4 regions of the Pseudalkalibacillus sp. R45 genome follow, and region 4 is predicted to be linked to each of the others. Evidence: predicted binding sites of a transcription regulator. Region 4 holds the regulator's gene; each other region holds the start of a gene.
The links. The regulator Rex, encoded in region 4, represses fermentation and respiration genes when NADH is low (regulators of the CRP and FNR family bind a similar motif). The targets are predictions, from matches to a motif close to TTGTGAAATATTTCACAA.
Positions count from the first base shown of each region.

Region 1: a site for Rex is predicted at 1,065-1,082, ahead of ACTWQL_RS17935 (cytochrome c oxidase subunit 2A). Genes of this name have one in related genera too.
Region 2: a site for Rex is predicted at 1,459-1,476, ahead of qoxA (cytochrome aa3 quinol oxidase subunit II). Genes of this name have one in related genera too.
Region 3: a site for Rex is predicted at 539-556, ahead of ACTWQL_RS05625 (AtpZ/AtpI family protein). Genes of this name have one in related genera too.

Region 1 covers NZ_JBQQCL010000012.1:49,921-52,125, forward strand. Annotated here, with positions in the region: gene ACTWQL_RS17925 (DoxX family protein) at 1-79, opposite strand, end outside; gene ACTWQL_RS17930 (YwiC-like family protein) at 190-912, opposite strand; gene ACTWQL_RS17935 (cytochrome c oxidase subunit 2A) at 1,143-1,304, shown strand; gene ACTWQL_RS17940 (cytochrome c oxidase subunit II) at 1,328-1,795, shown strand; gene ACTWQL_RS17945 (b(o/a)3-type cytochrome-c oxidase subunit 1) at 1,797-2,205, shown strand, end outside.
Region 2 covers NZ_JBQQCL010000010.1:34,817-37,021, reverse strand. Annotated here, with positions in the region: gene qoxB (cytochrome aa3 quinol oxidase subunit I) at 1-323, opposite strand, end outside; gene qoxA (cytochrome aa3 quinol oxidase subunit II) at 373-1,308, opposite strand; gene ACTWQL_RS16500 (DUF4309 domain-containing protein) at 2,028-2,205, shown strand, end outside.
Region 3 covers NZ_JBQQCL010000001.1:1,209,097-1,211,301, reverse strand. Annotated here, with positions in the region: gene upp (uracil phosphoribosyltransferase) at 1-477, shown strand, start outside; gene ACTWQL_RS05625 (AtpZ/AtpI family protein) at 738-965, shown strand; gene ACTWQL_RS05620 (ATP synthase subunit I) at 962-1,336, shown strand; gene atpB (F0F1 ATP synthase subunit A) at 1,362-2,072, shown strand.
Region 4 covers NZ_JBQQCL010000023.1:22,281-24,485, reverse strand. Annotated here, with positions in the region: gene tatC (twin-arginine translocase subunit TatC) at 1-538, opposite strand, end outside; gene ACTWQL_RS22380 (twin-arginine translocase TatA/TatE family subunit) at 557-754, opposite strand; gene ACTWQL_RS22375 (redox-sensing transcriptional repressor Rex) at 789-1,427, opposite strand; gene moaC (cyclic pyranopterin monophosphate synthase MoaC) at 1,484-1,963, opposite strand.

The sequences.
Region 1 (2,205 bases), on a different contig from region 4:
ATTCATACCCGAGGTATAGACGAATAAGGAAAAGAACATAAGAAGCCACTACATTTTCTCTGAAAAAATTAATGAATATGATCATCACCCACTTTGTTCATATCAAGGAGAATCGATCTCCCTGTCATTTAAAAATATACAGAACCATACAACCAGGATATGATGATCATCACACTTTGAAGCATGATTTTAGAAAAAGAAGAGAAGGCCACCTAAGAACCAAAGACTATTAATGATTTCGATAATGCCGATTACAATTGGTTTGATTGGTCTTTCCCTGGTAGTGAACCAGTCTTTCAGAATACCAGGAACATATGCTGCAACTAGTCCTCCCATGGCGAACAACCAGGGGACACTCCACAGAAGCCCATGGTAGAGGTGGGAGTAGACTGAAAATCGCTTGTTGTTCCTTTCCCGTATGAGCGATTTTACATAAAAGGCACTGCCTAAAAAATAGAATGTGACAAACAAGGCTAGGATGAATGCAGTATCTTCAATTCGTCCCTTCCCGATTGTATAGGCTGCTATCGCCCCTAATGAAAAAATCAGGATCCCGATCAAATCATTCAACATATTCCTTTCATTCTTCTTTTTAATGAAGTAAATATTCATCAACAATAATGGTACCAATAAAGATCCAATCAACAAGATCAGTGGCTCCGACAAAATTACGGGTAAAAGAAACAGGAATGAAGCACCTGAGTACCCGATAAACCACGGAAGCATCTCCCCCTTTGCCTTTGGCTTTCTTATCATTTGCAGCATGGGTGTAGAACTAAGATACAAAAGGAACCAACCGATTAAAAATGGAAGATGGATCCATTTCGGTCCGCCGCTTACGATTCCTGCAAGAACAGGAACAAAAAACATCATCCATGTTCCATGTTCCCGCGGTAATATCATCTTCAACATGATCCCTCCTAAGCCTGTTTCACTTGCTGAAATTCATGGTATCATGCCGGCTCTCCAATGAGTGTGAGGTGCGTCACTGTCATTAGCTGGACAATCCTCGCATGAAGATCGGAAATCGGTGTTCATCATTCCGTCAAATATCAGCTGACTATATGTGATTTTTATCACAGAGGATGAGATGGAATTCCAATAGACTATCAGTAGGAGGTAAGGAAAGGGGGAGGACACGGTTGGAACCTAAGGTTGGAAATAAGACCGAAGTGAAGGAATTGAAAGCGACACAGAAAGCTGAAAAGACGTTAAAAGGAACATTTTTATCAGTATTGTTTGTCGGAGGATTTATCGTCCTATCCTGGGTAGGAATTTATGTGCTTTTCTTATCAAGATTATAGTGAATTTGAAGAGGTGATTACGCATGCATTTACACAAATATGAAAAATGGTGGCTCATGCTTGGCGGCGGAACATTGATCATATTTCTATCGATCATTGGCATCAGTGCTTTTGCAATGGGTCATACTCCACCCAGTGACCATATGACGATCGATCCGAAACAGGTTGATACGACAGCGCCTTTCGATGAACCAGGATTGAAGAAAATCGGAGACAATGAATACGTATTGGTGATGGTTGCTCAAGCATTCACGTTTTTACCTAATGAAGTGAAAATTCCTGAAGGGGCCACTGTTCACTTTAAAGTCACAAGCAAAGATGTGGTTCACGGATTCGCGATTACAAAGACGAATATTAACATGATGATTACGCCAGGCCATATCAATTCGATTACCCATACGTTTGATAAAGCTGGCAGTTATCTTATTTTATGTAATGAATATTGTGGAGCTGGCCATCAGGTGATGAGTGCAAGAATCGAGGTGGGTTGATATGAATATAGGAAAAATTTCAGAAGTGGTAGATCGGCATGATGCAAAACTTTCAATGGCTCATTTGACTGTATCATTTACAGCGTTATTTCTCGGAGCTATCGCTGGATTGCTGCAAACACTGGTCAGGAGCGGGACAGTCACACTGCCAGCCGGAATCGGTTACTATCAGCTATTGACAGCACACGGTGTGTTACTTGGCCTTGTTTTCACCACTTACTTCATCATTGGGTTTCTATATGCAGGCATAAGCCGCACGACTGGTAAATTATTCGATATACCGCGGAGAGCTGGCTGGTATGGTTTTTACATGATGACAATCGGTACGATCCTTGGCGTCATCATGGTTCTCCTGAATAAAGCGACGGTCCTTTATACGTTTTATGCTCCTTTACAAGCCTCTCCCTGGT
Region 2 (2,205 bases), on a different contig from region 4:
AGGATCATGACGACCCCGTGCGTTGTAAAAATTTCATTATAGTGTTGTGAATCCAAAAGTGTATTGTCTGGCACAGCAAGCTGAGCGCGCATCATGATGGCATCTACGCCACCACGGAAAAGCATCAATAACGCAGAGATAAGGTACATGATCCCAATGCGTTTATGGTCAACGGTTGTGATCCATTCCCGCCAGAGATAGCCCCATTTTTTAAAATAGGTCAAGCCGGCGACAATCGCGATCAGCGTAAGACCGGCTGCCACCATGGATGCATATATCGCAAAACTCGGATGTGGTATGGCAAATCGTTCAAAGAATTCCATACGATTTGACTCCTTTCGAGAATATCGTTAATCGGTAAAATTCGTCCATTTATTCGTTATGGTTCTTGTGTTTTTGCTCAGAGCTTTCCTTATCGGAAGCTGAGTGATGTTCATCAGAATGCTTATGTTCATCTTTTTCTTTATACTTGTCACCTTCGTGATGATGTTCTGGAGCGGGTGAGAACTCTAAGTGTGTTCCGGTGAACGTCATCCTGCCAAGATGACCTGGTTCTAGCAGTTTCTCAAACTTTTCTTCGGTGATCGGTTCAGCTGTTGTTTTTACTTCTTTCACCCAATCATCAAATTCTTTCTGGGACATAGCAGTCACGTCAAACTTATTCTCAGCAAATCCTTCACCACTGAAGTTCGCATTTCGTCCCATGTAATCTCCTTCAACATCAGCTGCCAGATGAAGCTTCGTTACATGGGCATTCATTGCGTATTTCTGCCCACCGAGCTGAGGAATCCAGAAACTCGTGATCGGTCCGTGTGAGTAAAGTCTGAATTCAAGTGGCCGATCAGTTGGAATGTATAAATAGTTGACCGTCTCGATCCCTTCTTCCGGATAACTGAAATGCCATTTCCAGTCCGAGGATGAGGCATAGACGACCAAAGGTTCTTTCTCTTCATATCCTTGCGGGGCTGATTCCACGATATAGTTACTTTGAACAGAAACGATAGATAGGATCGCAACAATCAAGACCGGAATCCCGACCAATATTCCTTCTACCCACGGATTTCCTTCAATATGAGGTGGTTCATAGTCTGCAGGTTGTTTGGATGCACGGTATTTCACCAACATGATCACAAGCCATACGAATACTGCAATCACAATTCCCGCCATCATCAACATCGTCAACATGATGTCACTGGCTAACCTTTCAGCTTGAGGTCCTTTCGGATCCAATACGGTTAATTGCTCACAACCTGTCAGTACTGTGAGAATAGACATCATGACAGCAAACAACGCCAACTTGAGCTTCATACATGTTCCCCTCTTTTCTAGATAAATCTATGAAAATAAGTATTTTTTCATCTTTCTTGGCTCCATTTTATCAGGATTTTCGCGATACTTTGTGAAGTTATGAACGTTGTCACTAATTTGCTAAAAACCTTTGACAAACCTTTGTCGATTATCTGAATATTGTCACATTAAACAAAATAAAAACGAGCCCTGGATGAATCAGGACTCGCTATTTGTGGAGAAATTCCTTGCTTGGATTACTTTTTAGGATTAACGGACATCACAGTCGTTATTTGTGAGAAAAAGTGATGATGTCAGTTATTAGCGGACACCACAGCCGTTATTTGTCTCAAAATACTATGATTGTGATCGGATTTTCCAAAATAAGGGCTCTGGTGTCCGTTAGTTCGCTTAAAATGAAGATTTTGGGGTAAATAAGGGCCCTGGTGTCCGTTAAAAGTCCAGATACGGTTTGTGATTCATTCGCATTAATTCCACTCCGCACAAAATGAAAAAGAATGGGTTCATTTTACCCGGATGACCTTGAACTTTTTTCCTGTTTTCCACATAGTCACCCTTGTCCGTTTCGAATCAAATTTAGTGGAACACCAGGGATTTTCGTAAGAGGACATACCTTTTTACCTAAATAGGTCCCTGCTCTTTTTATTGATACAATTTCATATTTACATCGTCTAACTGGATGAAAAAGGATAATACTATTTTGGAAAGGATGTTTAATGATGAAACTAGTTAGACGGAGCTTCACGGTTTTGACCATCACATTTCTTTTGTTGATGGGAACAGCACTAGGTACTGCTGCTTCAGGATCCCCACAAAGTTCACCTGACCTTTTGATCAGACAAATCATGGGGTTAGCCTATGAATCCCAACAAACGATCAATAGTGTTCCTTTTGGTG
Region 3 (2,205 bases), on a different contig from region 4:
GAGGTAACAGTGAAAACACCGGTGTCTGAAGCGAAGGCATACACGATTGCGGGTAAAAAGTTAGGCTTAGTGCCAATTCTTCGTGCAGGTCTAGGGATGGTTGACGGAATCCTGAAGTTGATCCCTGCCGCAAAAGTTGGGCATGTCGGATTATATCGTGATCCGGAAACGTTACAGCCTGTGGAATATTATGTGAAGCTTCCTAGCGATATTGAAGAACGTGAACTCATCGTAATCGATCCGATGCTTGCTACTGGCGGGTCTGCAGTTGCAGCGATCAACTCCTTGAAAAAGCGTGGTGCACAGAACATTAAGCTAATGTGTCTGATTGCTGCACCTGAAGGAGTAAAAATGGTTCAAGAAGCCCATCCAGATGTCGATATTTACCTTGGGGCAATGGATGAATACTTGAATGAAAAAGGATATATCGTTCCAGGACTTGGTGATGCAGGAGACCGATTGTTCGGTACAAAATAAGTAGAAAATCATCCAGTGAAAAAAGGTTCAAAAAGTTTTCAAATCTTACCATGATTTTCGCTTGTAACACAATTGACATGTACTAGTGGCTATAGTATTCTTACAAAGGATGTATGATAAGGTTTTCATACCTACTATATCTACATTCTGGCAACTTTTAATTCTCGTCTATTACTCCGGCTTATACCCAAAATTTTTTTGCGTATAAGTACTCATCTTAAACCTCAAAACCAAGCCATTTTACAAAGGAGTGCGATAAGATGCGCACTGGTAAACGTTCACCTCTCCACTCGATGGCATTGATGTCCGGTATTCTCTCTCAATTAGTAGGGTCGATACTTGTCGGAATTTTTGGTGGAATGTGGTTGGATCGTAGTTTGGATACAGCTCCGTTTCTAATGATCGTGGGACTGTTCATTGGTTTAGCAGCAGGGGTATACGGGATGATCAAGTTAATTCAGCGCCACTTTGGGGAAGAGGACCAATGACAGAGAACCTCTCGACGTATAACAACGCGTTTCGACGATACATAAAATACAGTCTCTATCTGCTATCAATCTGTGTCTTAGGCTGGGGTTTTACGAGCTACAAGCAAGTATTCCTCGGGTTGGTGCTCGGGATAGCCGTGAGTATGTACAATGTATGGTCAATGCATCGTAAGATCGATCGCGTTGGACAAGCTGTGACCGAAGGAACAAAGGTAAAAACGATGGGATCTCTTTCAAGATTGATGACAGCTGGACTGGCTGTACTGATCGCCACTCGTTTTCCTGAATACTTCAACTTGATTGCAGTAGTAGTGGGTTTACTCATGATATACCTAATCATGTTGATAGATTTTTATTTTGCTTCTAAATGAATTTTGGGGAAGAGAGGTGAAAGAATTGAATCATGAAGCGCCTACGTTTGACTTATTTGGGTTAACTTTCAACACTTCCAATGTAATGATGATTACAATTGCATCCGTAATTGTGTTCATAATCGCAGTACTCGGTTCACGCAGCTTACAGATGCGGCCTACCGGAATGCAGAACTTCATGGAATGGCTCATCGATTTCGTAAAAGGAATCATTAACAGCACGATGGACTGGAAAACAGGTGGACGCTTCCTGACGCTAGGACTGACGATTATCATGTACATATTCGTCTCCAATATGCTCGGACTTCCATTTGCAATTGCAATCGACCATGAACTCTGGTGGAAATCACCAACAGCTGATCCAACGATCACATTGACACTTGCCATCATGGTTGTGGTACTCACGCACTTTTACGCTATCAAAGTAAAAGGAGCAAAATCATACGGCAGTGATTTCTTCAAGCCGATGAAATTCATGTTCCCGCTAAAAATCATCGAAGAATTCGCAAACACGTTGACGCTCGGTCTTCGTCTTTACGGAAACATCTATGCAGGTGAAGTATTGCTTGCACTATTAGCAGGAGCAGGTGCAGCAGGAATCTTCTCAGGAATCCTCACGTTTGTACCGATGCTCGTATGGCAAGGATTCAGTGTCTTTGTCGGGACCATCCAGGCATTCATCTTTACGATGCTGACTATGGTTTATATGGCTCACAAAGTCAGCGACGAACATTAGGAAGTTTAAAATATTGCGAATGATAAACGGCGTATTTCCGACGCACAGGATGTGCTAGTACTGCCGTTGTCACAGGACGTGACGTATTTAGGCAGTGATTGTTACGCCGCGAACTACTTGTTTCTAATCCGTC
Region 4 (2,205 bases):
GCCCTAACCGCGTCAAAAACATGATCACAACCGGGAACTGGAACAGAATCCCGAATGGCAGCGTCAACCTGAATAGGAAATGGAAGTATTCATTGATTCCATACTCTTCTTCTACTCCCAAAAGATCAGCCAGACCGTTCATGAAATCGATGACGAATGGAAACAAAATGAAGTAGGAGAAGGATAATCCCGCTAAAAACAATATGAAGGTAAGCGGAATATACATCAGCGTCGTCTGTCGCTCTTTTTCATACAAACCAGGACTTATAAACGCCCAAAGCTGAAAAAGTGCAATCGGCGAAGTGATCAATAACGCAATCAGAAAGGCGAAATCCAGGAATACCCTCAAAGGGTCTGTCAGATTGAAGACGTTCAGCTCCAATCCAGCCGCCTCAGGGGTTTGCTGCAAATATTGTATAAGCGGCATCGCTAGAAAGAAGCCCGCAATGAACGCTCCTACAAAAACAAGTATGACGATAAAAACCCTTTTGCGTAGTTCTTCAATATGATTTTGAAGTGTCATTTGTTTTTCCGTCATACAAAACTACCTTCCTATCTATTCCTCATCTGTTTTCGTTTGATTGTTCTTCTTTTCTTTCTTTTTATCATCATCGTCTTCTACAAGACCGCTTGTTGCGTTCTTGAACTCTTTCAACGTTTTTCCTGCCGCTCTTCCAAGCTCAGGCAACTTTTTAGGGCCGAAAATCAATAGTGCCACAACTCCGATTATTATCCAACTTCCTGGACCAAGCATCCTGGTCACCTCCCTCAAAAAATGGATGAACAAATTAATCCAACGGGTAATGCTTTAAAAAATAAATTAACGATTGCAACTCAACTGCAAGATCTATGTGATGAATGCGTACGTGTTCGGGTACCGTCAGTCGTGCTGGTGTGAAGTTCAGGATCCCTTTGACCCCGATTCCAACCAATTGATCTGCTACAGACTGTGCGTTGTTAGCAGGAACAGTCAAGATTGCGACGGACACGTCAGCGTCAGCGAAATTCTTCAAATCATCCAAATGATGGATCGGCACACCACTGATATCTGTATCTACTTTCTTTTCATCAACGTCAAAAGCCAACTCGATACGCGTGTTGTCATTTTTCAAGAAGTTATAATGCAATAGGGCTGTCCCCAGGTTTCCTACCCCGATCAACATGACCTTTGTCACTTCATCTTGATCAAGTGTTTTCCTGAAAAACGTCAGCAGATAATTGACATTGTATCCATAACCCTTCTTACCTAGTGCTCCAAAATAGGAAAAATCCCTTCTTATTGTGGCAGAGTCTACTTTCACAGCTTCACTAAGTTCAGAAGAGGATACACGAAGCTTTCCTGATGAAGAAAGATTTTTTAAAAACCGATAGTACAATGGCAGACGTTTTGCTGTAGCTTGCGGAATTTTTTGATCTTCAACGCTCATCGGACCCCTCCATTCGTTATCAGAACATCAACTGAATCTATTGTTTGATCTATGTTTTATCTTTTACGATAATCGCCGCTTTTACCACCTGTCTTTTCAAGCAGGTAAGTCGGGCCGATCACCATACCTTTGTCGATTGCTTTACACATATCGTAGACGGTGAGAGCTACTGCGGATGCGGCTGTCAAAGCCTCCATCTCTACCCCGGTATTCCCCTTTGTCTTGACCATCACATCGATGAGCAATTCATAGCTGTCTTCGATTTTCCAGTCAAACGATACATCTACCGCTTTCAAAGGCAATGGATGACACATTGGAACGATATCAGGAGTCTTTTTGGCAGCCATGATCCCTGCAACCTGGGCCACGGACAAGACATCGCCTTTTTTGACCTTACCACCCTGGATCGCGTTGTAAATTTCTTCAGTCATCTGGACACTGCTTCGTACTCTTGCCGTCCGGACTGTTTCTTCTTTTTCTGAAATATCGACCATCCTTGCGCGGCCCTGATCATTGAAATGCGTGAAATCGCCCACAGAATCACCACCCTAACAGAGACTATACACCCTTTTTTATAAAAAAGTAAGGCATCAAATAAGGGAAATTATCACAAATCCTTGAATATTGTTTGGTTGCCTCAACTTTCTAAGATAAGCTACACTAATAGTAGCTGTTCAAAGGTTCATTATGCTATCAACGAATTAGAAACAAGAAGTTCAAGGCACGATGGTTTTGAGGACCGGAATGTATGTCATTGATACATGAGGACCGGTAAAAC